Regions from separate parts of the Streptomyces sp. NPDC093097 genome, predicted to be linked through region 4. Evidence: riboswitches for the same ligand, from Rfam matches in the RefSeq annotation. Region 4 holds a riboswitch; each other region holds the start of a gene.
What was found. A riboswitch is a leader RNA that binds a small molecule or an ion and turns the genes downstream of it on or off. The one in region 4 is predicted to bind cobalamin.
Positions count from the first base shown of each region.

Region 1: it holds a riboswitch for cobalamin, as region 4 does, so the genes downstream of both, cobN (cobaltochelatase subunit CobN) here and ACIQE0_RS05685 (HoxN/HupN/NixA family nickel/cobalt transporter) in region 4, are expected to answer to the same signal.
Region 2: it holds a riboswitch for cobalamin, as region 4 does, so the genes downstream of both, metE (5-methyltetrahydropteroyltriglutamate--homocysteine S-methyltransferase) here and ACIQE0_RS05685 (HoxN/HupN/NixA family nickel/cobalt transporter) in region 4, are expected to answer to the same signal.
Region 3: it holds a riboswitch for cobalamin, as region 4 does, so the genes downstream of both, ACIQE0_RS11875 (CoA-acylating methylmalonate-semialdehyde dehydrogenase) here and ACIQE0_RS05685 (HoxN/HupN/NixA family nickel/cobalt transporter) in region 4, are expected to answer to the same signal.

Region 1 covers NZ_JBIVOW010000026.1:33,475-40,802, forward strand. Annotated here, with positions in the region: gene ACIQE0_RS32955 (precorrin-2 C(20)-methyltransferase) at 1-730, opposite strand, end outside; gene ACIQE0_RS32960 (precorrin-8X methylmutase) at 781-1,413, opposite strand; gene cobG (precorrin-3B synthase) at 1,410-2,930, opposite strand; cobalamin riboswitch at 3,014-3,165, shown strand; gene cobN (cobaltochelatase subunit CobN) at 3,198-6,800, shown strand; gene ACIQE0_RS32975 (DUF4097 family beta strand repeat-containing protein) at 6,853-7,328, opposite strand, start outside.
Region 2 covers NZ_JBIVOW010000001.1:517,091-524,418, forward strand. Annotated here, with positions in the region: gene ACIQE0_RS02110 (hypothetical protein) at 1-1,313, opposite strand, end outside; gene ACIQE0_RS02115 (Pr6Pr family membrane protein) at 1,656-2,450, shown strand; gene ACIQE0_RS02120 (Imm53 family immunity protein) at 2,353-2,943, opposite strand; gene metE (5-methyltetrahydropteroyltriglutamate--homocysteine S-methyltransferase) at 2,838-5,147, opposite strand; cobalamin riboswitch at 5,306-5,524, opposite strand; gene ACIQE0_RS02130 (metal-dependent hydrolase) at 5,856-6,557, shown strand; gene ACIQE0_RS02135 (thiol-disulfide oxidoreductase DCC family protein) at 7,005-7,328, opposite strand, start outside.
Region 3 covers NZ_JBIVOW010000005.1:374,396-381,723, forward strand. Annotated here, with positions in the region: gene mmsB (3-hydroxyisobutyrate dehydrogenase) at 1-855, opposite strand, end outside; gene ACIQE0_RS11865 (enoyl-CoA hydratase/isomerase family protein) at 897-2,000, opposite strand; gene ACIQE0_RS11870 (acyl-CoA dehydrogenase family protein) at 1,997-3,145, opposite strand; gene ACIQE0_RS11875 (CoA-acylating methylmalonate-semialdehyde dehydrogenase) at 3,151-4,650, opposite strand; cobalamin riboswitch at 4,869-5,001, opposite strand; gene ACIQE0_RS11880 (fluoride efflux transporter FluC) at 5,260-5,751, shown strand; gene crcB (fluoride efflux transporter CrcB) at 5,846-6,220, shown strand; gene ACIQE0_RS11890 (short-chain fatty acyl-CoA regulator family protein) at 6,305-7,328, opposite strand, start outside.
Region 4 covers NZ_JBIVOW010000003.1:51,072-58,399, reverse strand. Annotated here, with positions in the region: gene ACIQE0_RS05705 (hypothetical protein) at 1-488, opposite strand, end outside; tRNA gene ACIQE0_RS05700 (tRNA-Val) at 853-927, shown strand; gene ACIQE0_RS05695 (DoxX family protein) at 1,483-2,034, shown strand; gene ACIQE0_RS05690 (VOC family protein) at 2,108-2,611, shown strand; gene ACIQE0_RS05685 (HoxN/HupN/NixA family nickel/cobalt transporter) at 2,687-3,886, opposite strand; cobalamin riboswitch at 3,917-4,162, opposite strand; gene ACIQE0_RS05680 (alpha/beta hydrolase) at 4,261-5,109, opposite strand; gene ACIQE0_RS05675 (MarR family winged helix-turn-helix transcriptional regulator) at 5,106-5,888, opposite strand; gene ACIQE0_RS05670 (nucleoside/nucleotide kinase family protein) at 6,095-6,751, opposite strand; gene ACIQE0_RS05665 (methyltransferase) at 7,019-7,328, opposite strand, start outside.

The DNA.
Region 1 (7,328 bases), on a different contig from region 4:
CGAGGCGGCTGGGGACGACCGCGACGGAGAAGTACGGGACGGTGTCGGCGTCGATGTCGGACAGCGCGCCGGTGCGCTCCCCGGCCATCGTGGCGCGCTCGACGTAGCGGGCCTCCGGCATCCGGCCGGAGCGCTCCAGGGCGCGGCGGACGGTGGGGAAGGTGCGGCCCAGCTTCATCACCACCGCGGAATCGGTGGCGCTCAGACGGGCGGTCAGCTCTTCCTCGGACAGCGTGCCGGGGAGGACGGTCAGCACCTCGTCGGCCTCGGTGAGCGGGGTGCCCAGCCGGGCCGCGGCGGCGTTGATGGAGGTGACGCCGGGCACCACCTCGGTCGGGTAGCGGTGCGCCAGCCGCTTGTGCATGTGCTGGTACGAGCCGTAGAAGAGCGGGTCGCCCTCGGATATCACCGCCACGGTGCGGCCGGCGTCGAGATGGGCCGCGAGCCGTTCCGCCGCCTCCTCGTAGAAGTCGTCCAGCGCGCCGCGGTAGCCGCCGGGATGGTCGGTCGACTCGGTGGTGACCGGGTAGACCAGGGCCTCCTCGACGTGGTCCGGGCGGATGTGCCGCGCGGCGATGGAGCGCGCGATGGAGCGTCCGTGCCGGGCGCTGTGGTACGCCACCACATCGGCCTCGGCGATCACCTCCACCGCCCGCAGGGTCATCAGGGACGGGTCGCCGGGGCCGAGGCCCACGCCGTAGAGGCGCCCGGTGGACCGCCGCGGGGACACCGCGGCCGACTGGTCCGGGGTACCGCTGCTGGCCTGCTGCTCGCTCACGCTCACTCTTCCTCGCTCGCCAGGGCGTTGAGCGCCGCCGCGGCCATGGCGCTGCCGCCGCGCCGCCCGCGCACCACGATGTGCTCCAGCTGCGACGGATGGTCGATCAGTGCGTCCTTGGACTCGGCCGCGCCGATGAAGCCGACCGGGATGCCGAGGACGGCGGCGGGGCGCGGTGCCCCTTCCTCGATCATTTCGAGGAACCGGAAGAGGGCGGTGGGGGCGTTGCCGAAGGCGACCACGGCGCCCTCCATCCGGTCCCGCCACAGTTCGAGGGCGGCGGCGCTGCGCGTGGTGCCCATCGCGGCGGCCAGCTCCGGAACGGACGGATCGCCGAGGGTGCACAGCACCTCGTTGTCCGCGGGCAGCCGCCTGCGGGTCACGCCGCTGGCCACCATGGTGGCGTCGCACAGGATCGGCGCACCGGCGCGCAGCGCGGCCCGGGCACGGGCCACGACGCCCGGCGTGAAGGCCAGATCGCGGACCAGATCGACCATGCCGCAGGCGTGGATCATCCGGACCGCCACCCGGCTGGCGTCGGCGGGCAGTCCGGACAGGTCCGCCTCGGCGCGGATGGTGGCGAAGGACTGGCGGTAGATGGCCGCCCCGTCCTTTTCGTAGTCGAACGCGGTCACTGGGGCCTCGGGGTCGTGGAGTGCGGGGTGGAAGAGGGGTGGGGCGTACCGGAGGGGGACGCGGTTTCCCGTGGCACCGGGGCCGGTTCGGCCGTGGTGCGGGACACCGGATCCCGCGGTGGTGTTTCACGTGAAACGGTGCCCGGCCGCGAGGTTTCACGTGAAACCGGCGGCGGGGCAAGGGTGTTGGGGCGTACCGCGGTGGTGCGGTACCCGTCGGACGTGGCCAGGACATCGACCCAGGCACCGTGCGGATGACCGCAACGCCGAGCGCAGCCCGACCAGTGCACGGGCAGTCCACCGGGCAGGCCGGGGCCGTCCGCCGGGACGGTCAGGCCCTCGGCGAGGGCGGCCGCGGCATCGCTCCGCACGTCCGTCAGGGACTTGGCGCAGCCGGGAAGACCGGTGCAGGCGGTGACCCCGCGCCACGGGGAGGCCGGGTCGGTGACCAGCCCGGCGGCGGCGAGGTCGGACAGCCGTCGGGCCGCCGCGGCGGCCGGCAGGCCGGGGAGGACGATGCCGCGCCAGGGCGTGAGGCGCAGCGCGCCGGAGCCGTCCGCGGCGGCGACCTCGGCCAGCAGCCGCCACTGGGCCACCGTCAGCCGGCCGAGCGGCGCCAGGACCACGAGGGCGCGGCGGCCGTCCGGACCCTCGACCGGGCCGGGCGCGGTGGGGTCCGGGTACGGCGCCGCCGGCCGCGGGCCGGGCGCCCCGGCGTACTCCGCGGAGATCCCCGCGGACCGCAGCGCACCGTGGACGTCCTGGGCGGTCAGCGGCCGTGCGGCGGGGAGTTCGCGGACCCGCCAGGCGCCGCTGCCGCTCGCCGTGGCGGCGGCCAGGAAGGTCTCGGCGGCGGTCAGCGCCGCCCGCGGGACGTCGTCCGCCGCGATCCGCAGCGCCGTCCGGTCGTCGCCGACCCGGAGCAGCGCCCCCTGCCCGGACGCCGCTCCCGGCGCGGACGCGGTGGCCGCCGCGGCCGGCCGGACCGATTCTGCGAGCAAGGTCACATCGCCGCCGAGGCCCGCCACATCGCCCCGCCCGTCGTCGAGGACGAAGAGGAAACGGCCCGAGAGCGCCGTCGCCGGCTCGCTCGCGCACAGCAGCGCGTCCAGGCTCCGGGCCCACAACCGCACGTCGGAGGGGGTGTGCCGGTCCAGCCCGGCCAGCGGCGAGGCCAGGATGTTGCGGATCCGCTCATGGCGTACGGACGGCAGCAGCCCGGCGTCGGCGAGGAGGTCGGCGAGGGGGCCGCCGCAGTCGTCGGGCAGACCGCGGAGTTCGACGTTGCCGCGGGAGGTGAGCGAGAGGTGGCCGTCGCCCAGACGCTCCGCGGCGTCCGCCAGCGCGTCGGCCTGATGAGACGTCAAGTCCCCTGCGGGCAGCCGTATTCGGGCGAGGCTGCCGTCGGCGGCGGAGTGCAGCCGCAGCGCTCCCGGGCAGGCGTCACCGCGATCCCGCACCGGCGGTCCGGCCCGGTCGGGGCGTGAAGAGGGGGAGGGCGGCATGGCGGCGAGCATACCTACGCCACCGGACCCGGAACCGGGGCGAGGGGGCGTGCGGGACGGGTTCCCGACGCCCGCTCCCGCAGCGTGCCCGCAGCCCTTACTATGCAGGTCGGCGGGTCGGCTGACCCGCCGGACGCCAGCGACGGCGCCAGGGAGGAAGCCCGGTGAGAATCCGGCGCGGTCCCGCCACTGTGAACCCGGCCACGGCCGGGTGAGCCAGGAACTCCCGCCGTCCATACGACCACCCGGGGCGTGGACACCCCGAGGAAGGGCTGCGCCGTGATCCTGCTGTTGTCGACCTCGGACACCGACCTGCTCAGCGCTCGCGCGGCCGCGGGCCCCGTGCCGTACCGGCTCGCCAACCCCGCCCGCCTCGACGTCGCCGAACTCCCCGGTCTCCTGGAGGGCGCCGACCTCGTCGTCGTCCGCCTGCTCGGCGGCCTGCGGGCCTGGCAGGACGGCCTGGACGTGCTGCTGGCCGCGGACCAGCCCCGCCCGGTCGTGGTGCTCACCGGCGAACAGGCCCCCGACGCCCAGCTCATGGAGGCCTCCACGGTCCCCGTCGGGATCGCGGCCGAGGCGCACGCCTACCTCGCGCACGGCGGCCCGGCCAACCTCTCCCAGCTGGCCTGCTTCCTCAGCGACACCGTCCTGCTCACCGGCCACGGCTTCGAGCCGCCCGCGACCGCCCCGTCCTGGGGCCCGCTGGAGCGGCCGGCGTCAAAGGCGACCGGTCCGACGGTGGCCGTGCTCTACTACCGCGCCCACCACATGAGCGGCAACACCGCCTTCGTGCACGACCTGTGCGACCAGATCGAGCGCGCCGGCGGCCGTCCGCTGCCGCTCTACGTCGCCTCGCTGCGCGCCCCCGAGCCGGAGCTGGTCGAGGAACTGCGCGCGGTCGACGCCGTCGTCACCACCGTCCTGGCCGCCGGCGGCACCAAGCCGGCCGAGGCTTCCGCGGGCGGCGACGACGAGTCCTGGGACGCCGGCGCGCTGGCCGCCCTGGACGTGCCGATCCTCCAGGCCCTGTGCCTGACCGGGTCGCGGGCCTCCTGGGAGGCGAACGACGAGGGGCTCTCCCCGCTGGACGCCGCCTCGCAGATCGCGGTGCCCGAGTTCGACGGGCGGCTGATCACCGTGCCGTTCTCCTTCAAGGAGGTCGACGAGGACGGCCTCCCGGTGTACGTCGCGGACGCCGAACGGGCCGCGCGGGTCGCCGGGATCGCGGTCCGGCACGCCCGGCTGCGGCACATCCCGGCCGCCGAGAAGCGGCTGGCGCTGGTGCTGTCGGCCTACCCCACCAAGCACTCCCGGATCGGCAACGCGGTCGGCCTGGACACCCCGGCGAGCGCCGTCGAACTGCTGCGCCGCCTGAAGGCCGAGGGCTACGACTTCGGCAGCGAGCCGGTGCCGGGCCTCGCGTCCGGCGACGGCGACGAGCTGATCTACGCCCTCATCGAGGCCGGCGGCCATGACCAGGAGTGGCTGACCGAGGAGCAGTTGGCCCGCAACCCGGTCCGCATCCCGGCCGCCGACTACCGCCGCTGGTACGCCACGCTGCCGCAGGAGCTGCGGGAGTCCGTGGAGGAGCACTGGGGCCCGCCGCCCGGCGAGATGTTCGTCGACCGCAGCACGAACCCCGAGGGCGACATCGTGCTGGCCGCCCTGCGCCGCGGCAACCTGCTGATCCTCATCCAGCCGCCGCGCGGCTTCGGCGAGAACCCGATCGCGATCTACCACGACCCCGATCTGCCGCCCTCCCACCACTACTTGGCGGCCTATCGCTGGATCGCCGCGCCCGCCGCCGACGGCGGTTTCGGCGCCGACGCCATGGTCCACCTCGGCAAGCACGGCAATCTGGAGTGGCTGCCCGGCAAGAACGCCGGCCTGTCCGCCGCCTGCGGCCCGGACGCGGCCCTGGGGGACCTGCCGCTGATCTACCCGTTCCTGGTCAACGACCCGGGCGAGGGCACCCAGGCCAAGCGCCGGGTGCACGCCACCCTCGTCGACCACCTCGTCCCGCCGATGGCCCGCGCCGACTCCTACGGCGACATCGCCCGCCTTGAGCAGCTGCTCGACGAGTACGCCGCGATCTCCTCGATGGACCCGGCCAAGCTGCCCGCCATCCGCGCGCAGATCTGGACCCTGATCCAGGCCGCCAAGCTCGACCACGACCTGGGCCTGGAGGAGCGTCCCGACGACGACGGCTTCGACGACTTCCTGCTGCACGTCGACGGCTGGCTCTGCGAGGTCAAGGACGCGCAGATCCGCGACGGCCTGCATGTGCTGGGCGCCGCCCCGGCCGGTGAGGCCCGGGTCAACCTCGTCCTGGCCATCCTGCGCGCCCGGCAGATCTGGGGCGGCACCTCCGCGCTGCCCGGTCTGCGGGAGGCGCTCGGCCTGGACGAGTCGGCCGCCACCCGCACCGCCGCCGACGAGGCCGAGGCCGTCGCCCGCGGCCTCGTCCAGGCCATGGAGGACGCCGACTGGGACCCGGCCGCGGTCTCCCGGGTCGCCGAGGGGCACCCGGAAGCGGTCGCCGCGATCCTCGACTTCGCCGCCCGGCAGGTCGTCCCGCGACTGGCCGCCACCACCGCCGAAATCGACCACGCGGTCCACGCGTTGAACGGCGGCTTCGTCCCGGCCGGCCCGTCCGGCTCGCCGCTGCGCGGTCTGGTCAACGTCCTGCCGACCGGCCGCAACTTCTACTCCGTCGACCCCAAGGCCGTCCCCTCGCGGCTCGCCTGGGAGACCGGGCAGGCGCTCGCCGACTCGCTGCTGAGCCGCTACCGCGAGGACAACGGCGACTGGCCGCAGTCGGTGGGCCTGTCCCTGTGGGGCACCAGCGCGATGCGCACCTCCGGCGACGATGTCGCAGAAGCGCTGGCGCTGCTCGGGGTCCGCCCCGTGTGGGACGACGCCTCGCGCCGGGTCAACGGCCTGGAGGCCATCGGGCTCGACGAGCTGGGCCGCCCGCGCATCGACGTCACCCTCCGCATCAGCGGCTTCTTCCGCGACGCGTTCCCGCACGTCATCGGCCTGCTCGACGATGCGGTGCGGCTCGTCGCCGGCCTCGACGAGCCCGCCGAGGGCAACTTCGTCCGGGCCCACGCCCAGGCGGACCTCGCGGCGCACGGCGACGAGCGCCGCGCCACCACCCGCATCTTCGGCTCCCGCCCCGGCACCTACGGTGCGGGCCTGCTCCAGCTCATCGACTCCCGCGACTGGCGCACCGACGCCGACCTCGCCGAGGTCTACACCGTCTGGGGCGGCTACGCCTACGGGCGCGGGCTGGAGGGCCGCCCGGCCCGGGAGGAGATGGAGACCGCCTACAAGCGCATCGCGGTGGCCGCCAAGAACACCGACACCCGCGAGCACGACATCGCCGACTCCGACGACTACTTCCAGTACCACGGCGGCATGGTCGCCACCGTCAAGGCGCTCAAGGGCAAGGCCCCCGAGGCGTACATCGGCGACTCGACCCGCCCCGAGACGGTCCGCACCCGGACGCTGGTGGAGGAGACCTCCCGCGTCTTCCGCGCCCGGGTCGTCAACCCCCGCTGGATCGAGGCGATGCGCCGCCACGGTTACAAGGGCGCCTTCGAACTCGCCGCCACCGTGGACTACTTGTTCGGCTACGACGCCACCACCGGCGTGGTCGCCGACTGGATGTACGACAAGCTCGCCCAGACCTATGTGCTCGACCCGGAGAACCGCGCGTTCCTCCAGGAGGCCAACCCCTGGGCGCTGCACGGGATCGCCGAGCGGCTGCTGGAGGCGGAGTCCCGCGGTATGTGGGAGAAGCCGGACGCGGAGACGCTGGCGGCGCTGCGGGACGCCTTCCTGGAGACCGAGGGCGAGCTGGAGGGCGACGACTGACGGCGCGGCGAGGGAGGTGTTCCACGGGAATCACCGCCCTCGTCCGGCGGGCTCAGCCGCCCGCCGTCCGCGCGGTGATCTCCCCGCTGCTGGTGGACAGATCGAGGCGGTACCGCCCCGCCGGGTCGTCGTGGACGCCGATCCGCTTGGCGCCGCTGCTGGTCTCGGCGGACACCCGGTAGCCGGTGTCCGGCACGGTGACCGTGAGCGCGCCGTTCGACGTCTGCGCCCGGACGTTCTGCGGGGTGGTCGTGGTGAGCTCGATCCCGCCGTTGGTGGTGCGGGCGGTGACGCCCCGGCCCGCCAGGCCCGTGCCGGTGATCGCGCCGTTGCTGGTCCGCACGTCCACCGCGCCCGACACCCCGTCCAGCTCGATCCCCCCGTTGCTGGTGGTGACCTGCACCGAGGCGACCTTGGACAGGCTCAGCGCGCCGTTGGAGGTCCCGCCGGTCACCGGGACGATGCCGGGCAGGTCGACGGTGTACTCCACCGAGCAGCCGTTGCCGCAGCCGCCGAGCACCAGGGTGC
Region 2 (7,328 bases), on a different contig from region 4:
TAGTTCTTCTTCGACTTGTCGCCCTGGGCCTTCCGCCGCTCATTGACCTTGACCGCCAGGTCGTGTGTGCGCGGATCGACTTTCGTGGCGTCCTGCTTCGGATTGCGCTTGGCGTTGGCCGGCAGCGGGAACTTGCTGTTCTTCTTCCGCCGCTTCGGCTTCTTCTCCTCGGTGTCGGAGCCCCCGGAGGACTGACTGGCCTTGCGCTTGAGCGAGCCGCCGGAGTCCTCCTTCAGACCGAGCCCCTTGAAATGGTCGGACAGCCCCTTGTCGTTGTCATGATGGTTCTTGGCCATCTGCTTGACGCCGCGGGTCATGTCGTCGCCGACGTGCTGGGCGGTCTTCTTGGTGCCGTCCTCGATACCGTCGATGACCTTGTCGAGCATGGAGTTGGCGGCGTCGGCGATGGCGTCCTTGCCGCGGGTGCGCGCATGGTGGCTCTTCGCACGGCGGATCTTGCCGCCGGCACCGTTGCGGAAGGTGCTGCCGGCGCTCTCCAGGCTCGTGGCGACCCGGTCGTGCTCCTCCGGATCGTGGGTGAACCCGCTGCCGCCGGCCCCACCGCCGCCCCCGGAGGAGCCGCCATGCCCTCCTCCACCTCCACCTCCACCACCGCCGCCGGTGCTGAGGAGTTGCATCTGCCCGCCGGCGGCGGCCTTCGCGTCGTGGGCGCCCTGGCGGAGGCCGTCCTTGCCCGCGTCGGCCGTACGCCCCAGGTCGATGCCCTTCTGGGTGCCCAGGGCGTTGGCGCCGAGCTGCACCACCAGGTCCCCGACCATCGCGCCGAGCGCCTCCTCCACGGGCGTGAGGGCGATGCTGACGACTTGCTGGACGACCTGTTCGCAGACCTCCTTGAACAGCCGTTTGACGATCGCCCGGGTCGCCTGGGTCGCGGCGATCGCACCGGCCTCGGAGAGCCCGAAGGTGAACGGGGCCGCGGCCTGCGCGGCGATCACCTCCGCCGCGAGGATGCCCAGTTGGACCACGGCCGCGATCTTGGCCCCCTCGATGAGGGTGGCCACCCCGTCCATGGCGGTGCCCGCCAGACGCCCGCACTCGGCAAGTCCCTTGAGATGCTTGCCGTTGATCTTTCCCCAGTGGGCGTTCAACGCCTCCACGGCGAGCGACCCGCCCGCGGAACCCACCAACCCCTGGATCGCGGTGTGGGCCTCGTTGGCCCCGTCCTCGATGTCATCGGCGAACTCCCGCATGGCGTTGGCCATTTCACGGTAGTCGTCCTCGTCAACATTGGGCCACGAGATACCGATGAGATTGAGTACCTCATCCGCCCAACCCGGCAGTACCACTCCCACGCGATGGACGCCCCTTGTCAGTCACCTGTCAACCCGTCAGACGCTCTCACATGGGCAAACGGTTCCTCAAGCGCCCGGAGTTAAACATTCCGTCGGGCGCTCCCGGCTCGCCGTTCCCCGCTCGGTCGCCAGTCGGCCTCCTACGCCCCAACAGCCGCTTGGACCCCACCTGTTCCGGCCACTCACCCCGCACGCACACCAGCCTGCCACCGGCCCCGGCAGCCCGGCCCCGGCCCGCCGGGCCGGGGCGATGCCACCGGGCTCCACTCCGGCCCCGGCACGTCGATCCCGCGGCCGGGTGGTCCCGGCGGTCGCCTCCGAGCCGGGCCGTACTGTGGTCCGATGCATGATCAGACACCCCCCACCAACTCCGCCGCGGCCGTGGCCGCTTCCGCCGAGCCCGCGGTCCGGCCCGGCCCGACCGACGCCGCCCCCGCACCCTCTTCCGGCGGCCGCCGTCCCGTCGCGGCGGCCTTCCGCGCGCTCGCGGCCCTGACCGGGGTCACCGGCATCGTCCTGGACGTGGTCGCCTCCCACGACCTGGGCCGGCTCTTCAGCTACTTCACGATCCAGTCCAACATCCTGCTGGCCGTCGTCTTCGCCTGGTCCGCCCACCGCGCCTGGACCGGGCGCCCCGCTCTCTCCCCGCGGATCACCGGCGCAGCGCTGCTCTACATCTGCATCACAGGGCTCGTCTTCCACTTCATACTCTCGAACGACGCCAGTGGCTTCTCCATGACCAGCCACCGAACTCCCCTGGAGACGGCCGCCAGCCAACTCCTCCACACCGCGACCCCGTTGGCCGCCGTCCTCGACTGGCTCGTCCTCACCGCCCCCGGCGCCTTCCTGTACCGCTGTGCCTGGCAGTGGCTCACCTACCCCATCCTCTACCTCCCCTTCGCCCTCATCCGCGGCGCCCTCCTCGCCCCCGGCACCGACGGCCGTTATCCCTACCCCTTCCTCGACGTCGACCTCCACGGCTATGCCGGCATCGCCACCAACGCCGTCGTCTTCGCCCTGGCCTTCTACGTCCTGGCCCTCACCCTCGTCCTCCTCGACCGCCTCCGCCCCCGCCTCCGCGGCCCCCGGAACGGGACTCCGCCCGCGGCCCACCAGACGACCGACCTGAGGGCATAGGCCCCCGCAAGCCATGGGCGAGGGAACCCGAGGACGGCTCCGCCGGCAGTTCCCTTGCCTTTGCGGCACGTTCGATCTCGACGGACCAGCCCGGATTGCCCAGGGTCTCGATGCGGATGCCGTACTCGTGCTCCCAATCGCCGTCGCACTGGCAGGTGTACCAGGCGGTGAGAGAGCTCAGAGGGTCTAGGGGCACGGGGTTGTCTCCCACGGTTCGGCTGGACGAGCGCTTCCATCGGGAAGGTTCATGCCCTGATGGCCGGAAGGGATATCCCGGATACGCGGCCGCCCGCCCCGGTCGTGGGTTCCGGGGCGGGCGGACGGCTTTGTTGCTTCCTGGGGTTTCTGGCCAGGTCTTGGCAGGGCTGCTCAGGCCCGTCCAGGGTCCTACAGTTCCGTGCGTACCGTTCGGGCCGCGGTGACCAGGTGGTTGAGGGAGTCCTGGACCTCGGGCCAGTCGCGGGTCTTCAGGCCGCAGTCGGGGTTGACCCACAGGCGTTCGGCCGGGATGGCGCGGAGGCCGGTGCGGAGCAGTTCGGCGGCCTCCTCCGGGCTCGGTACGCGGGGGGAGTGGATGTCGTAGACGCCGGGGCCGGCTTCGCGGGGGTAGCCGTGGGTGGCGAGTTCGCGGGCGACCTGCATGTGGGAGCGGGTCGCTTCCAGGCTGATGACGTCGGCGTCGAGGTCGTCGATGGCCTGGACGATGTCGCCGAACTCGGCGTAGCACATGTGGGTGTGGATCTGGGTGCCAGGCCGCACCCCGCCGGTGGTGAGGCGGAAGGCCTCGGTGGCCCAGGCCAGGTAGGCGGGGCGGTCGGCGGTGCGCAGCGGCAGGGTCTCCCGGAGCGCGGGCTCGTCGACCTGGATGACGGAGGTGCCGGCGGCCTCCAGGTCGGTCACCTCGTCGCGGAGGGCGAGGGCGACCTGGCGGGCGGTCTCGGCCAGGGGCTGGTCGTCGCGGACGAAGGACCAGGCCAGCATGGTGACGGGGCCGGTGAGCATGCCCTTGACGGGGCGGCTGGTGAGGGACTGGGCGTAGGTCGTCCAGCGGACGGTCATGGGCGCGGGGCGGGAGAGGTCGCCGGCCAGGATCGGCGGGCGGACGTAGCGGGTGCCGTAGGACTGGACCCAGCCGTGCCGGGTGGCGAGGTAGCCGGTGAGCTGCTCGGCGAAGTACTGGACCATGTCGTTGCGTTCGGGCTCGCCGTGCACCAGGACGTCCAGGCCGGTCTTCTCCTGGAAGGAGATGACGTGCTGGATCTCGTCCTTGATGCGGTCCTCGTAGGCGGCGGTGTCGATGCGGCCGGCGCGCAGGTCGGCGCGGGCGGCCCGGAGCTCGTCGGTCTGCGGGAAGGAGCCGATGGTGGTGGTCGGCAGCAACGGCAGGCCGAGGTGGGCGCGTTGGGCGGCGGTCCGCTCGGCGTAGGGGTGGGAGCGGCGGGAGTCGGCGTCGGTGACGGCCGCGGTGCGTCCCCGTACGGCCGGGTCGTGGGTGATCGGGGAAGCGGCCCGGGATACCAAGTCGGCGCGGTTGGCCGCGAGTTCGGCGGCGATGGCGCCGGTGCCGTGGGTGAGGCCCTTGGCGAGGGCGGCGAGCTCGGCGGTCTTCTGGCGGGCGAAGGCGAGCCAGCGCCGGATCTCCGGTGCGATGTCCCGTTCGGCCGTCGCGTCGAGCGGGACGTGCAGCAGGGAGCAGGAGGCGGCCACGTCGACCTGGTCGGCCAGGCCGAGAAGGGTGCCGAGGGTGGCGAGGGAGTGGCCCAGGTCGTTGACCCAGATGTTGCGGCCGTTGACGACGCCGGCGACCAGGCGCTTGCCGGGCAGGCCGCCGGCCGCGGCGAGGGCGTCGAGGTTGGCGGCCGCGGCCTCGGTGAAGTCCAGCGCGAGCCCGTCGACCGGGGCCTTGGCCAGTACCGGGAGGGCGTCGCCGAGCCGGTCGAAATAGGAGGCGACCAGCAGCTTCGGCCGGTCGGTGAGGGCGCCCAGGGCGCGGTAGGCGCGTTCGGCGGCGGCCAGTTCGGCCGGGGTGCGGTCCTGGACAAGGGCCGGCTCGTCGAGCTGCACCCACTCCGCGCCCGCCGCGCGCAGGTCGGCGAGGACCTCGGCGTACACCGGCAGCAGCCGGTCGAGGAGCGTCAGCGGCTCGAAGTCGGCGGCCACGCCGGGGGCGGGCTTGGACAGCAGGAGGTAGGTGACCGGTCCGACGAGGACCGGCCGGGCCGTCAGGCCCAGGGCGAGGGCCTCCTTGAGCTCGGCGACCTGCTTGGTGGAGTCGGGGGCGAAGACGGTGTCCGGACCCAACTCGGGCACGAGATAGTGGTAGTTGGTGTCGAACCACTTGGTCATTTCCAGCGGCGCGGCGTCCTGGGTGCCGCGCGCCATGGCGAAGTAGCCGTCCAGGGGGTCGGCGGCGACGGCCGCGCGATGGCGCTCGGGGATCGCACCGACCATGACGCTGGCGTCCAGGACGTGGTCGTAGTACGAGAAGTCGCCGGTGGGGACCTCGCCGATGCCGGCTTCCGCCAGCTCCTGCCAGGTGCCGCGGCGCAGTTCCGCGGCGGTGGCGCGCAGGGCGTCCGCGGTGACGCGGCCCTTCCAGTAGCCCTCGATGGCCTTCTTCAGTTCCCGGTGGCGGCCCTGGCGGGGGTAGCCGTACACGGTGGCCCGTGCTGCCGCGGCTGCGGGCTTGGCGTTCACGGAGATCTCCTTCGCGAGATGAATCCCTGAGATCCCGGGGACGGGACGAGGACGCGAAGGGTGACGCACCGGACGGACGGACCTCGCACGGCGCGGTCACCCGACTGGTATGTACGCCGACCCGCCCTCGAGGTCACCGGGATGTCCGCGCACGGGTCGTCCGCGCACGGGCAGTTGGCAGGTCTTCGGACTCGCGGGCGCGCCCTCCTGAAGGAGGACACCTACTGGCCGTCGCTTCCCAGACCCGGTCGGGCCCAGTGCGTATGACGGCGGTCGTTCCCGCTCACCGCTGCGGGGCAGTCCCGGATTCCCACCGGGTTCCCTCTTGCGACGCTCCCGCCTGGCGGACGGGGCGAACCAGCTGCACCGCTCACTCTACGGGGCCCGGCCGCGGCGCGCAGGGTTCCGTCCATGATGTGGATCTTCCCTTCCCCCTGTTTCTTCCGGATTGCCGCTCTTTCCGGCGGGACGGTCGGATCGTCGATGAGGGCGATGCCGGCTCCACCGGTCCTGAACTGGGGGAGGAGCGAAGGCCGGTGGCTGGGCGTCAGGAACCACGAGCTGAGCGGATGCCTCATCAGCACCTCCAGGAACGAGGGGTTGCGGATCGCCCCTCCTGCGGCGCAGTTGCGGCGATCGCGCTGATACCGTCTCCGCCGAGGTTGGGGCACGTCGAGGGCGTGCCACGTACGGGGAGGACGACGCACCATGATGGGCCATTCGCATGCGATGAGCGGGGCACTGCTCTTCGCAGGCACCACACCGTTTCTGCCCCCGCTGCTGATGCACACGCATCTCCAGCCCCAGGAGATCCTGATGGGCACGGTGCTGTGCGCCGGTGCCGCGCTGCTGCCCGACCTGGACCACCACGACGGCACCATCGCCAACTTCCTCGGCCCGGTGTCCAAGACCCTGTGCCGCTTCGTGGCCTGGGCCTCCGGCGGCCACCGCCATGCCACCCACTCGCTGTTCTTCGTGGCCCTGATGACCGTCGGCAGCTGGGCCGGTGTGGAGTACCTGGGGCGGCCCTTCACCCTCGGGATGACCTTCTTCCTGCTGGCCCTCGCCGTGCGCGCGCTCAATCTCTGCCCGCCCGGCCACGGCTTCTCCGCCTGGGCCACGATCGTCGCGATGGCCGGCATCGGCACCGGCGTCATCGCCAAGTTCATCCCGTCGGCGCCCGGTTGGCTGCCGTACGCCATCGGGCTCGGCTGCCTGGCCCATCTGCTGGGGGACTCCATCACGAAGATGGGCGCCCCGTGGCTGTGGCCTCTGAGGAAGCGCTACGAGATCGTCATCATCAAGCACAGCGGCAACAAGCTGGAGACGGAGATACTGACCCCGATCATGGGCGTCGCCACCGTCGCCCTGCTCTGGTTCACGGCCTTGTCGCCGGACTCCTTCAGTTAGACCCCGGCCAGCCCCAGAGCCCCGCTTCCCAGCCCAGGCCCTGTCGTCGCACTTCCTTCCGGCGCCCGGAGGGAGGGCGACGGCAGGGCCTGGTGTCATGAACGGCCGATGCCGGACGCTGCCGGCGGGTTCCGGCCGTCGACGAGTCGCCGAGTCGATCAGTGGACGCATTGCGCAGCACGTGTCGATCGTGGGCTAACGACGGTCGGCGGCGCGGCCAGGCATGCTGTCAGCCGTCCCCCTGGTGCCGCTCGCCTCCCGGAGGCCGAGGGCCGGATGCCGCGGACCTGTCTCGTACGGTCGTGAGAAGGGATCGGCTCGGCCCGGAGAACCGGGGCGAGCCGTGGGACGACCCGCCAGGTCCTGGCCCGCTACGGGGGTGCGGGGCAGGACCTGGCGGGTGGGAGGGCCTGGGCCGAGGGCGCCGGCGGTGCCCCCGGCGGTCTCTCAACGGCCCGGGCCGGGGCGGCCGTTGGCCGGCAGGGCGCAGGCCGGGGTGCCGCCCGGCATGCGATGGCGGTTGTGCGCGATGAGGCGGTAGACGGCGTGGGCCGGCCAGCGCACCGGGGGGAGGGTGAGCACGGCCCCGGCGACGGACCAGGGGCCGCCCGCGTTCAGCAGCAGCTTGGCGACGGCCTGGGCGCCGCCGTGGACCACTCCTGACGGGGTGATCCACAGGACCTCGTGCAGGGCGCGCTGCTCGGTCACGCCGAGCGCGTCGAGGTCGGCGTCTTGCCAGGCGGTGATCGTGCAGCGGGGCCGCAGATGCCG
Region 3 (7,328 bases), on a different contig from region 4:
GGCGGCCCCGTTCCGCAGGGTCCGCACGATGCCGGAGAAGTCCTCGTGCGCGCCGGTTCCCGCGGCGTACGCGGCGTACAACTCCGCCGCGGTCAGGCCGAGTCGGGCGGGGACTCCGCAGGCGCGTGCCGCGTTGGCGGCCAGGCCGAGGTCCTTGGCCATCAGCGGGGCGGCGAAGCCGGGGGCGTAGTCGCGGTTGGCGGGGCTGGCGGGGACCGGGCCCGGTACGGGGCAGTTGGTGGTCAGTGCCCAGCACTGGCCGGAGGCGGTGGAGGCCACGTCGAAGAGTGCCTGGTGCGAGAGGCCGAGGCTTTCGCCGAGGACGAACGCCTCGCTGACGGCGATCATCGAGATGCCCAGGATCATGTTGTTGCAGATCTTGGCGGCCTGTCCGGCGCCGGCCCCGCCGCAGTGCACGATCTTCTTGCCCATCGCGGCCAGCAGCGGTTCGGCGTCGGCGAACTCGGGCTGTGCGCCGCCCACCATGAAGGTGAGGGTGGCGGCCTCGGCGCCGACCACGCCGCCGGAGACGGGAGCGTCCAGGGTGCGCATACCGGCGGCGACGGCGGCCTCGTGGGCGGTGCGCGCGTCGGCGACGTCGATGGTGGAGCAGTCGATGAACAGCGTGCCGGGGCGGGCGGCGGCCAGCAGCCCCTCGTCCCGGTACAGGCCCAGGACGTGCCGGCCCGCGGGCAGCATGGTGAGCACCACGTCCGCCGCGGTCACGGCCGCCACCGCCGTTGCGGCCGGTTCGACTCCCGACTCCGCGGCGGTGGCGAGGAGTTCGGGCACCAGGTCGAATCCGGTCACGCGGTGGCCGGCCTTGACGAGGTTGGCCGCCATCGGGCCGCCCATGTGGCCCAGGCCGATGAAGCCGATGGTGCGGGTCGCGTCGTTCACCAGGGGACCTCCTGTGCCGTTGCCAGAGGGGCGAGTCCGAGCCCGGAGTCGGGGCCGGAGGGGCCGGACGGCCCGGTCGGCCCGGTCGGTGCGAAGTACCGGTCCACGTCCGCGTCACCGACCCCCGCCAGCGTGTCCGGCAACCACTTCGGGTTCCGGTCCTTGTCGATGACCTGGGCACGGATGCCCTCGACCAGGTCGTGCGAGGACAGGGCGGCGCAGGAGATCCGGTACTCCTGTTCCAGTACGCGTTCCAGGGGCCCGAGCCGCCGGGCGCGGCGCACCGCGGCGAGCGTGACCTTGAGGGCGGTGGGTGACTTCTGGGCCAGGATCTCGGCGGTCTGCCCGGCCGCGGGAGCGGGGTGGGCGCGCAGCCGGCCGATGATCTCCTCCACGGTGTCCGCGCGGTAGCAGGAGTCGATCCAGGCGCGCTGTGCGGCGAGTTCGCCCGGGGGCGGCTGGCGCACATGGCGTTCCAGTACGTCCCAGACCTCGGTGGTGGCGAGGTCGGCGAGCAGCCGGGGAAGGCGGTCCGCGGGGACGAAGTGGTCGGCGAGGCCGCACAGCAGGGCGTCGCCGGCGCCGATCGCGGTGCCGGTGAGCGCGAGGTGGGTGCCGAGTTCGCCGGGGGCCAGGCCGAGCAGGTAGGTGCCGCCGACGTCCGGGACGAAGCCGATGCCGGTCTCGGGCATGGCGATCTTGGAACGTTCGGTGACGAGGCGGACGTCGCCGTGGGCGGAGACGCCGACGCCGCCGCCCATCACGATCCCGTCCATGACGGCGACGTAGGGCTTGGGGTAGTGCGCGATACGGGCGTTCAGCCGGTACTCGGCCCGCCAGAAGGCGGCCGATGCGGTGCCTGCCGCACGCGCGTCCTCGTAGATGGCGCGGATGTCGCCGCCTGCGCACAGACCGCGCTCGCCCGCACCAGTGAGGACCACGGCCGCGACCGCGGGGTCCTTCTCCCAGGCGGTCAGCGCCTCGTCGATGCGGTCGACCATGGGGTGGGTGAGGGCGTTGAGGGCGCGGGGCCGGTTGAGGGTGATGCGGCCGGTACGGCCCTCGGTGGTCAGGAGGACGGGCTCGTCGGTCTGGGTCACCGCAGTGCCTCCGTCAGGCCGCGGGCGACGATGACGCGCATGATCTCGTTGGTTCCTTCCAGGATCTGGTGGACTCGCAGATCGCGGACGATCTTCTCGATGCCGTAGTCGGTCAAGTATCCGTAACCGCCGTGGAGTTGCAGGGCGCGGTCGGCGACGGAGTAGCCGGTGTCGGTGGCGAACTGCTTGGCCATCGCGCACAGCTGCGGTGCCTGCGGGTCACCGCGGTCCAGGGCCTGGGCGGCCTGGTGGACCAGGGCGCGGGCCGCGGTGAGTTCGGTCGCCATGTCGGCGAGCCGGAACTGCAGCGCCTGCGCGTCCAGCAGCCGCCGGCCGAACGCCTCGCGGTCGGCGAGGTGGACCAGGCTGCGGTCGAGTGCGGCGCGGGCGCCGCCGAGGGAGCAGGCGGCGATCCCGAGCCGGCCGCCGTTCAGCCCGTGCATGGCGATGCGGAAGCCCGCGCCCTCCCCGCCGAGCAGCCGGTCGGCGGGCACCCGCACCTGGTCGAGGATCACCTGGCGGGTCGGCTGGGCGTTCCAGCCCATCTTCTTCTCGTTGGGGCCGAAGGACAGCCCGGGGTCGTCCCTGTCGACAAGGAAGGCGGAGATGCCGCGCGGGCCGTCGTCGCCGGTGCGCGCCATGACGACGTAGACCTGGGAGGCCCCGGCGCCCGAGATGAACTGTTTGACGCCGGTGAGGACGTAGTGGTCGCCGTCGCGCAGGGCACGGGTGCGCAGGGCGGCGGCGTCCGAGCCGGCGCCCGGTTCGGTCAGGCAGTAACTGCCCAGGTCCTCCATGGCACACAGCCTGGGCAACCACCGCTCGCGCTGGGCGGCGTCGCCGTAGTGGTCGATCATCCAGGCGACCATGTTGTGGATGGAGACGAAGCCGGCGATGGACGGGCAGCCGGAGGCCAGGGTCTCGATGATCAGCGCGCCGTCGGTGCGGCCGAGCCCGCTGCCGCCGCTCTCCTCGCGCACATAGATCCCGCCCAGGCCGAGCCCCGCGGCCTTGCGCAGGACGTCGGTCGGGAAGTGCTTGGTCTGGTCCCACTCCACGGCGTGCGGGGTGAGATGGTCCTGGGTGAAGTCGAGCGTCGCCTCGACGAGGGCGAGTTGGTCCTCCGTGAGCATGGTGGTGGTCATGGCGCTCACCCCATGGTCGGGATGGTGAAGCTCGCGCCCTCCTTGGCCCCGGAGGGCCAGCGCGAGGTGACGGTCTTGGTGCGGGTGTAGAAGCGGATCGCGTCCGGCCCGTGCTGGCCCAGGTCGCCGAAACCGGAGCGCTTCCAGCCGCCGAAGGTGTGGTAGGCGACCGGTACCGGAATGGGCACGTTCACGCCGACCATGCCGGTGTTCACCCGGCGGGTGAAGTCGCGGGCGGTGTCCCCGTCCCGCGTGAAGATCGCCACGCCGTTGCCGTACGGGTGCGCGCTGGGCAGCCGCAGCGCCTCCTCGTAGTTCGCGGCCCGCACGACGCACAGCACGGGACCGAAGATCTCCTCCCGGTAGACCCGCATCTGGGTGGCGACGCGGTCGAAGAGCGAGGGGCCGGCGAAGAAGCCGTTCTCGTGGCCGTCGAGGGTGAACCCGCGGCCGTCCACGACGAGTTCGGCGCCCTCGTTGACCCCGATGTCGACATAGCGGCGCACCCGGTCGAGGGCGTCCCGGCTGACCAGCGGTCCGAAGTCGGCCTCGGGGTCGTCGCTGCGGCCGATGCGCAGCTTCCCGATGCGCTCCTTCAGGCGCTCCACCAGGGCGTCGGCGGTGGCCTCGCCGACCGGCACGGCCACGGAGATCGCCATGCAGCGCTCCCCCGCCGAGCCGTAACCCGCCCCGATCAGCGCGTCGACGGCCTGGTCGAGGTCGGCGTCCGGCATCACGATCATGTGGTTCTTGGCGCCGCCGAAGCACTGCGCCCGCTTGCCGTGCGCGGCGGCGGTGGCGTAGATGTGCGCCGCGATCGGGGTGGAGCCGACGAAGCCCAGCGCACCGACCCGGGAATCGGACAGCAGGGTGTCGACCGCTTCCTTGCCGCCGTTGACGACGTTGAAGACGCCCGGCGGAAGCCCTGCCTCCAGGAACAGTTCGGCCAGCCGCAGCGGCACGGAGGGGTCGCGCTCGGAGGGCTTGAGGACGAAGGAGTTGCCGCAGGCGAGGGCGGGCGCGGCCTTCCACAGCGGGATCATCGCGGGGAAGTTGAACGGGGTGATGCCGGCGGTGACGCCGATCGGGCTGCGCAGTGAGTGCACATCGATGCCGGTGCCGGCGTTGTCGGTGAACTCGCCCTTGAGCAGGTGCGGAATCCCGGCGGCGAACTCCACCACTTCCAGGCCGCGTTGCAGGTCACCGTGGGCGTCGGCGACCGTCTTGCCGTGCTCGGACGACAGCAGCCGGGCCAGCGACTCCCGTTCCCCGTCGACCAGTTGGAGGAACTTCATCATCACCCGCGCACGGCGCTGCGGGTTCCACTCGCCCCAGGCGCGCTGGGCCTCGGCGGCGTCGGCGATCGCCGCCTCGGTCTCTGCGCGGCCTGCGAGCGGGACGCGGGCCTGGACCGCGCCGGTGTTGGGGTCGTACACATCGCCATAGATCCCCGAGGTGCCCGGGGTGTGCTTGCCGCCGATGAAATGTGCCAGTTCACGGACCATGAATGCCTGCTCTCCGTCAGGTGAGATCCGGGGATGGCGCACCGGCCCGCACGGACGCCGAAACGGCGCGGGCGGGCGGCGCGGGATACGCAGGGCTGGGCCACCGTCAGAGGTCGCCGCTCGGCGCCCGTCGGATTCGCCGGTCGGGAGCGCGGGTGCATACCGGTGCCATGCGTGTCTGCTCCATCCTCGTGGACAACACGGAACACCCCGCGGCCGGTATCCTGACTCCCGGATCAGCACACGCTCCCCGGCCTTCCCGACGGACTCTCCGTCAGTGGCCGGTCTCGTTCGGGGAGCGCATTCCCCGGTCACAGTGGCGGGACCGCGCCGGAATCGCACCGGCTTCCCTGCACCGCGGGCCTTGCCCCCGAACATATAGTTGGACGTCCTAGTAAGTCCACCCCCACCACGTAACCGCACATCGCTGTCCGTGTTGGAGCCCCACCCGCCAGGCGCTACGCTGGGCACCCACGGCCACCGTCCCTCGGCGCCGTGACGGCGGTGGGGCCCGCCGTACCCGAACCGCAGCACCATGTGCCGCCAACGGTCCCTACTTGCGATCAGGCGCACCCTTTTCCGGGGTGCCGGCGAGTAGGAGAAGTGCGCGTGGAACCCCCTCGGACCGAGGCTCTTGCGGAATCCGTCGCCCCAGGCACCGGACCGTTGGACCGCCTGCGCCGTGCGCGGCGCCCTTCGCCCACGGATCAGTGGCCGGTGATCGGCGCGGTCTCCGTCGGCGGGGCCCTGGGCGCCGCCGCCCGCTACGGAGCCTCCCTGACGTGGCCCACCGCCCCCGGCGCCTTCCCCTGGACCACCGTGGGCATCAACGTCCTCGGCTGCGCCGTGATCGGCGTGTTCATGGTCGTCATCACCGACGCCTGGTCGGCGCACCGACTGGTCCGGCCCTTCTTCGGCACCGGCGTCCTCGGCGGCTTCACGACGTTCTCCACGTACGTGGTGGACATCCAGCTGCTGGTCAAGCAGCACCGCGCCGGCGCCGCGCTGGCCTACCTGGTCCTGACCGCCCTGTCCGCGCTGGCGGCGGTGTGGCTCGCCGCCGCGCTGACCCGGCGCGTGATCGGGTGGCGGACGCGATGACCGGGCGGAACCGCAGCGCACTCATGGACCAGGCACCGGCGACCCGCGACGGGGTCCGGGCCGACCGCACCACCGACCAGCAGGAGACCACGGCGTGAACTGGGCCCTCGTCCTCATAGGCGCGATGATCGGCGCCCCCCTGAGGTATCTGACCGACCGGGCCGTCCAGCGCCGCCACGACACCGTCTTCCCCTGGGGGACCTTCACCATCAACGTCCTCGGCAGCCTGATCCTCGGGCTGGTCACCGGTGCGGTGGCCGCCGGAGCGGCATCCCCTCATGTGCAACTGCTCGTCGGCGCCGGGCTGTGCGGGGCCCTGACGACCTACTCGACGTTCTCCTACGAGACGCTGCGCCTGACCGAGGACGGCGCGCGGCTCTTCGCCGCGGCCAACGTCGTGGGCAGCATCACCGCCGGCCTCGGAGCGGCCTTCATCGGGGCCGCGCTGGCGCAGGCGATCTGGGGATAGCGCGATCCGCTCCCCCTTCTGGCGAACGGCCCCAGGGCATCGGGTCGCGCCCTGGGGCCTTGTCGTGCCCGGGAGCGCGGAGGTTCAGCCGAGGGGGGTCCCCGACTCCACCGGGTAGGGCACATAGGTGCGGCGGTCCGGGTCGATGGCCAGGCGGCCGCCGGCCGGGGGGCGGGCCCGCTGTGCGCAGTCGCGGCGTTCGCAGATGCGGCAGCCCAGGCCGATGGGGGTGGCGGCGCGGGGGTCGTCCAGGGCGATGCCCTCGGCGTAGACGAGGCGGTGGGCGTGGCGCAGTTCGCAGCCGAGCGCGATGGCGAACTCGGCGCGCGGGGCGTGGTGGCCGAAACCGCCGCGGGTGAGGGTCCGCGCGATCCAGAAGTACCGCTTGCCGTCGGGCATTTCGGCGACCTGGGGCAGTATCCGGCCGGGCGCCGAGAACGCCTCGTACACCGTCCACAGCGGGCAGGTGCCACCGAGGCGGGAGAAGTGGAAGTCGGTCGCCGACTGGCGTTTGGAGATGTTGCCGGCCCGGTCGACGCGGAGGAAGGAGAAGGGGACGCCCCGGCGACCGGTGCGTTGGAGGGTGCTCAGGCGGTGGCAGACGGTCTCGAAGCCGACGCCGAAGCGCGCGGAGAGCAGCTCGATGTCGTAGCGCACGCCCTCGGCCGCGGCGAGGAAGGCGGTGTACGGCATGAGGAGGGCACCGGCGAAGTAGTTGGCCAGGCCGATGCGGGCCAGCGCCACGGACTCCGGCGAGGTCAACTCCACGGCGCTGGCGGCGAGTTGGTCAAGCAGTGGGCCGTGCTCCAACAGGGCGAGCTGGGTGGCGAGTTGGAAGGCGCGCTGGCCGTCGCTGAGCCAGGGGGAGAGGAACAGCAGACCGGTGTCGGGGTCGTACCGCCGGGCGTCGGCGGCACGGCCCGGCGCCGTCTGCACCACCCGGACGCCGCTCCGCTCGGCGAGGCGGGCGGTGAGCGGGTCGGCGGACCGGCCCGGCCGCAGTCCCATGCTCTCGGCCGCGCGCTCGGCCTCGGTGTCCAGGGGCTCGAAGTGGTTGTGGTGGGTGTAGAAGAAGTCCCGGACCTCGTCGTGCGGCTCGGTCGCGGGC
Region 4 (7,328 bases):
GCGTTGCTCGCCGCCAGCAGCGCCTGCCGGGCCTGCTCCACGGCCGGGGCGACCCGCGCCAGCTGGGTCTCGGCGCTCTCCAGCAGCGGCGCGAGGCTCTGCGCGAACCAGTCCAGCTCGCCGCGGACCCGCTCCAGCTCCTCCCGGGCCCGGGTCAGATCGGCGCGCGCCCGCGCGAGCGCGGCGCCGTCGATATCGTCCCGGTCAAGATCATGAGAGTCGACCGCGGTGATGTACCCCTGGCTGACCTGGTCGATCCGCTGTCCGAAGCTCTGGTACTCCGCCGCAGCCTGCCGGGCCCGCGGGGAGTCGTCGACGGCGGTGACCGTCTCCACCGAGATCCGCAGGTCCCGGTGCGCGGTGTCGAGCTCGTAGAACGCCGCCGCCGCGGCGTCCTTGGCGGCCTGCGCATCGGCCCGCTGACTGTCCCCGCGCCCGAACCAGCGCCGGGTACCGCCCCCGGCGAACGCCATCGGCGCCACCGCCATCAGCAGCGGCAACGGCAGCAGTACGAGCCCCACCGTCTCCCGGGCCGTCCGCGCGAGCCGGCCTGCGCGGAGGCGACGGCGATCCCGCCGCCCGGCCGGCCGCGGCCGCGGCTGCATATGTGTCCCCGTCACATCCCTCTCCCGATCGGATCGCCCCAGGACCGGCTCATATTCTCCCACCCACCCGAACGAACATCCCGCCCGACAAGTTCACACCCACCCCGACTCCGCCCCTGATCCCCGCACACCCCTCCCACACCCACAGCGTCCCTCCCCCCCCAGTGCGGCCCCGGCCCCGCCCTCCGGCCCCCGGCCCGGGTTTGCAGTCCCGACCCCGAGGCAAGGTAGTCTGTCGGCTCATCCAGGGCGCATAGCTCAGCGGTAGAGCGCTGCTCTTACAAAGCAGATGTCGGCGGTTCAAATCCGTCTGTGCCCACCAGTCAAAAGACCCCCTGCCGATCATGGCGGGGGGTCTTTTGCCGTCCCCCTGCGTCCGCCGGTGCCGTCGGTGTTGAGCTCCGGGCTCTCGTGATCTGTGCCTGTCTGTGGCTGTTCGTCCGATGCCTGTGTGATCGACGGCGGTCGGTGGTGGCGGTGGCCCTGCGGTCCTGGCGGCGTGGTTCGGTCGCACCCTCGCATCCCCAACGCCCTTGTGTGGAAGGCCCCTTGGTGATTGCGGGCCCGGTCGCACCGTCGGGTGCGCTGGGGTGCGCGGCCTGGCCGTCCGGAGGGGGTGACCGGCGCTCGACGCGCGGTCCGGCCGGTAGGTCCCGGATGCGCAGTCGCCATCGGCGGACCCCTTGGCGCCCCCTCGGCAACCCCCTCGGCAGCCCCCGTCGGCAGGCCCCCTCGTCCCGATTGGGGGCCTTTGGTGTTTCCGGGGGCATGTGTATGGTGGAGGGGAGACTTGAACTTTCAAGTAAATGGTCGAGTAGGTAGTCGGCGGGCCGTGTGGTCGGGTCGTCGCGTGGTTCAGAGGGAATGAGCGATTGTCATGACGACCCCCCACAGTGTGTCCGGGGCCGAGCGGGTCGGTGCCGTGGTGCGGGACGAGTCCTCGTTGCGCGGGTATGACGCCGGGCTGTTCGTGCTGCGGCTGGTCCTCGGGCTGACCATGGCGGCTCATGGCGCCCAGAAGCTGTTCGGCTGGTTCGGCGGGGGTGGGCTGGACGGCACCGCCCAGTTCTTCACGGCGAGTGGTTACCCGTCCGGCAAGGTGATGGCCGTTTTCGCCGGTCTGGCCGAGACGCTGGGCGGGCTCGGGCTGGTGCTCGGGCTGCTGACGCCGCTCGCCGCCGCGGCCGTGGTCGGCACGATGATCAACGCGCTGGCGGTGAAGTGGGGCGGCGGCTTCTTCGCGCCCGAGGGCGTGGAGTACGAGCTGCTGATCGTCGGCGGGGCGGCCGCGCTGGGGCTGGCCGGACCCGGCCGCTTCGCGATCGACCGCCTCCTGCCCGTGGTGCGCGCGCATCGGCTGATGTACGGCGCGGGCGCGCTCGTCCTGGGTGTGGTGTTCGCGGCAGTGGTGTTGCTGTTCCGGAAGTGAGGTTGCGGCCCCTGGGTCAGGGGCGGCGACTGCCAAGGCGGGGGAGCGCGTTGAGGGAAGAGAGGGAGGGTTGATGTCCGTACGGCGGCTCAATCATGCGGTGTTGTACATCCGTGAGGTGGCACGGTCGGTGGAGTTCTACACCGAGGTGCTGGGGTTCACGGTGGACGTGGAGATTCCGGGGCGGGCGGCGTTTCTGAGCGCGCCCGGTTCGCAGAACGACCACGATCTGGGGCTGTTCGCGGTGGGGCGGGGGGCGCCCGGGCCGGAGAGCGGCCGAATCGGGCTGTACCACCTGGCCTGGGAGGTCGGGACGCTGGGCGATCTTGTGGCGGTCGCGGAGCGGCTTCAGGAGCGGGGGGCGCTGGCGGGTACCAGCGACCACCTGGTCTCCAAGTCGCTCTACGCCCGGGACCCGGACGGGAACGAGTTCGAGGTGATGTGGCGGGTGCCGCGGGAGGACTGGCCGGGAGCGGAGGACGCGGGGGCGCGGGTGCTGCCGCTGGACCTCGCGGGGGCGCTGGAGCGTTGGGGCCCGGACCTGTTGACGGGCGCGGCGGCCGGCTCGGCCACCTGAGGCGCGTGTGCGCAGGGGGCCGGATGTGCGGTGGCCCTCCCTGTCGGCTGACGGGGAGGGCCACCGCGCGTGGGGCTACGGGGTGTCGGGTTCTTCGGGGTGGGGGGCCGGGGCGGGGGCCTCGGCCGGTTGGGCGGCGGGTGTTCGGGCGGCCCAGCGCTTCTCGACGCCGCCGAGGCGCCAGTAGGCCAGCGCCGCCGCCCACACCACGACGAACAGGCCGACGATGACGAAGCCCGCGTTGTCGAGGTTGAGGGAGGAGATCGCCCCGGACACCGGGTCGTCGAGGCCGAGCTTGTCGTGCAGGACGGTCACCAGCTCGATGGTGCCGATGAAGAACGCGACCGCGATCGACAGACCGGTGATGGTGAGGTTGTAGTAGACCTTCCGCACGGGGTTGGAGAACGCCCACTGGTACGCGAAGTTCATGAAGGTGCCGTCGAGGGTGTCGAACAGGCTCATTCCGGCCGCGAACAGCAGCGGCAGGCACAGGATCGCGTACCAGGGCAGGCCCGCCGCGGCGCCGCTGCCGGCCATCACCATCAGCGTCACCTCGGTCGCGGTGTCGAAGCCGAGGCCGAAGAGGAAACCGAGCGGGTACATCTGGCCGGGGCGGCTGATGGACTTGGTGAGCCGGCCGAGGATCCGGTTCATGAAGCCCCGGGAATCCAGGTGGGCTTCGAGCTCCTGCTCGTCGTAGGCGCCCGACCGCATCGCCCGGAACACCTTCAGGATGCCAAGCAGGGCGACCAGGTTGAGGGCGGCGATGAGGTAGAGGAAGGTGCCCGAGACGGTCGTGCCGATGAGGCCGAGCGTCTGGTGGGTGGTGGAGTTGTCGTTCATCAGGGTGCCGGCGAGCTGGGCGCCGCCGGCCACCAGCGCGGACATCGCGACCACCACACTGGAGTGGCCGAGGGCGAACCAGAACCCCACCGAGACCGGGCGTTTGCCGTCGGCCATCAGCTTGCGGGTGGTGTTGTCGATCGCCGCGATGTGGTCGGCGTCGAAGGCGTGCCGCATGCCCAGGGTGTAGGCGGTGACGCCGAGTCCGACGCCGAACACCTGGCTGCCGACGGCGTAGTGGCCCGGCACGACCAGGAGGAAGAGTACGCCGAAGGCGACGACATGCAGCGCGGCTATGACCGTCATCAACCCGGCTGTGCGGACGGTGTCGCGGCGTTGCCAGCGGAACGAACCGGTGGATCCGGGTGTGCCGGGGGGAAGGGAACTGCGGGGAGTTGGGGAATTGTCCGGGGTATCCGTGGACAGGGCCATCTGGCCATCACGCTCCAGCACCTCGTGGATTGCTTCGTGAAATGCCGTGGCCGGTCTCCTGGCTTTGGGGTGCCTCCCTGCTCCTTGAGAGCTTGGGGGAGGGTGTGCGCTTCCGGCCCGCCTTCCCGGCCGCAGGCTGCGGTCAGTGGCGCCGTACGTACACGTCGCACGTACAGAGGGCTGGAAACTCCCCGATCACAGTGGCGAGGGCCGCGCCGGCCTGGGACACGAGGTCCTGCACCGGTCTTCCCGAACACCACGGCCCGGTCACTCTAGCGGGCACCGACGAGATCCGGCCATGCCCGAAGGCCCCGGGAGGATGCCGGGGCCTTCGGGCAGGCGGTCCGCGCCGCAGGAGCAGGGGTGGCAGGGACTCAGAGGGCCAGGGACGTCAGGAAGGTGTGGAGTTCGTGGTCGAAGAGCCGGGCGTTCTCCAAGTTGACCGTGTGGCCGGCGGCCGGGATGCGTATCCGCCGGGCGCCGGGGACCTGCAGCGCTATCGCATGGGCGTTGGCGGAGATGTCGGTGGAGTCGAGGTCGCCGTCGAGGACGGCGGTCGGCACCCGGATCTCACCGAGTCGGTCCGCCGCCCCGACCTCCAGGGGCATGCCCACCCCCACACCGTCCGCGTGCACCTCGACATTGGCGCACGCGGAGGCGCGCATCCGCTCCCGGAAGCCGGGGTGCACGGCGGACGGCGCACGGTGCGGTCCGTCCACCCACATCCGCAGGAAGTGCTCCACGTACCGCTCCGCGCCGTCCGGTTCGCCGATCGCGGCGACCTGTTCCCGGATGTGCTCCAGGATGAAGGGGTCGGTGAAGGGGCGGCCGCTGACCCCGGGCGAGGCCAGGAAGAGGGCGGAGACCCGGTCCGGGTAGGCGATCGCGGTGTCCAGTGAGACCCGGGAGCCGTGCGAGAGGCCGACGAGGACGGCGCGCGGTATGTCGAGCGCGTCCAGCAGGGCCACCAGGTCGTCGTGGTTGGACCAGTCGCCGGTCACCGTGGAGGAGAGGCCGTGGCCGCGGGAGTCGTAACGGACCACCTGCAGGCCGGAGTTCACCAGCCAGGCGAACTGCTCGTCCCACATGTGCTGGTCGAGCATCCCGCCGTGCAGCAGGACCACCGCGGGCCCCGAACCGGCCGTCTCATAGAACAGTTCGCCGTCGTCGACCGGCACGGTGCCGTTGTCGATCTCGGACCATGCCTGGAAGTCGTGGGTCATTCTGCGGGCCGTTCTGTGCGGGACGGACGGGCGGTCGGACGGGCGGGCGCCGGAGGCCGGTGCCCGATGCCGGGTGATGTGCCGGGCGATATGGCGGCCGGTGCGGCATCTTGGGCGGTGGCGTCCTGCTTTTCGGGATTGCCGCGTTCCTCCGGGGGAACGTGCGAACCGTCCGCCAGGTGCCGGAATTCCTCACCGAGCCGGTCCAGGACCCGCAGCGCCGTGCGGACCTCTCCGGTCGACAGGTCGGCCAGCCCGCGCCGGAGCTCCGCGGCCTCGGCGTCCTGGATGCCGCGCATCACCTCCGTGCCCTCGTCGGTGAGCTCGATCAGGGACGAGCGGCGGTGGGCGGGATTGGGGGCCGTCACGACCAGGCCCAGCTCCGCTGCGTGGTTCACCCAGCGCTGCACCGGCTGACGGTCCAGCCCCAGAGAGCGGGCCAACTGCGGGACCGTGCACGAACCTTGGACGCGCAGCGCGTCGAGCAGGGCGTGCTCGCCGGCGGTCATGCCGGTGCCTTCGAGCTCGCGCTCCACCGCGCGCACGATCGTCCGGTGCAGCGGCCACAGTCGTCGGATGACGTCGTACAGCAACTCCTCGGTCGTCGCTGCCTGATCGGCGCCCTGGGTGTGGCGCTCGTCCTGGCCGGGCCGGATGTCCCAGCTCCCGCGATCGCCGCGTTCGTCGTGGTCTCCGCGATCGTCAAGACCGCTCCGGTTGCTCCGACTTTCCTGACGGCTCCGGCCGCTCGGACCGGAATCCCCCTCGGTCACGCTCATGATGAGCCCCCCTCAACGACACTCATGCTGTCATGATGACATCTCTGATGTCGTTTCGGAAGGCGTGTGGAGAAACGCTCCGGAAGGCGCCCGGGGAAGCGCGTGGCAGGCGCGCGGAGGGGCGGGGATCTGCTCGCCGGGCGTGGAACGGCGTTGGTGCGAAGGCGAGTTGACGACGCAGCGGGCGGCGGGGCGCCGGTGACCGGTCAGTCGTCCAAGGGGGGCGGGGCCTCTTCGGTGGTGAACGCGACGACCAGGTCGGCCCGGGGCCGGGTGGCCGCCACGAGGCGGGCGTTGGCCTCGTCGGAGGTGCGGACGAAGTCCTCGGCGTCGGTGCGCAGCCGACCGAACCGCTGGTGGCGGTCGACCAGGCGCCGCACCCGCTCCGCGGTGTCCAGCTCGATGTACCAGACCTCGTCGAGGAGTTCGCGGATCCCTGCCCAGGGGTCGGAGTGCAGCAGGAGGTAGTTGCCCTCGGTGATGACGAGCGGGATGTGCGGTGCCACGGGGATGCTGCCGGCGATCGGCTCCTCGATGCGGCGGTCGAACGCCGGGGCGTAGACGGGCGTGCCGGATTCGGGGGCGCGCAGACGGGTCAGCAGGGAGGCGTAGCCGGCGGGGTCGAAGGTGTCCGGCGCGCCCTTGCGGTCCGTGCGACCCAGGCGGCGCAGCTCCGCCTCGGCGAGGTGGAAGCCGTCCATCGGGACGAGGACGGCCTGGCCGGTCAGCTCCGCCGCAAGCCGGACGGCGAGGGTGGACTTTCCGGCGCCCGGCGGCCCGGCTATGCCGAGCAGCCGGCGCCGGCCGGGCGTCGCGGAGGCGGCGAGCCGGCGGGCACGGGCCACGAGGTCGTCGAGGTTCATGATGGTCCCATCGTGCCTGATGGGTCGCGGTGGCGGCCGGGTGGTGGGGGCGGCGTTCCGGAAGAGCACGCGGCGACGCGGCGCGGACGCCCCGGATCGCCCGAGCCGCGGACGCCCGGGATCGCCCGTGCCGCGGGCGCAGGGGTCGGCGCGGTCCACCGGCACTTCGCCGGTCGGGCCGCGCCGATCGCCGCCGTGGGAGAGCAACGGCGGGCAGGAATCGCGGAGTTCGGGCGCGGCGGCCTGCCGGTGCCCGCCCCTCCCGGCCTACTCCGCCGCCCCCAGCCGCCACAGGGACGTGACCTCCGCGGCGCGGGCCACGTGGAGCGGGTCGGAGGTGTCGCGGGCGCGCGGGTGGCGGGGCGCGATGTCGAGCCGGTCGAGGACGGTGAGGCCGCTCTCGGCGAAGGCGGCCAGGAGCGCGTCCCGGGGCCGCAGCCCGAGGTGCTCGGCCAGGTCGGAGAGGATCAGCCAGCCCTCGCCGCCCGGGGTCAGGTGGTCGGTCAGGCCGGCCAGGAAGCCGTGCAGCATCCGGTTGCCCGGGTCGTAGACCGCGTGCTCCACGGGAGAGGTGGGC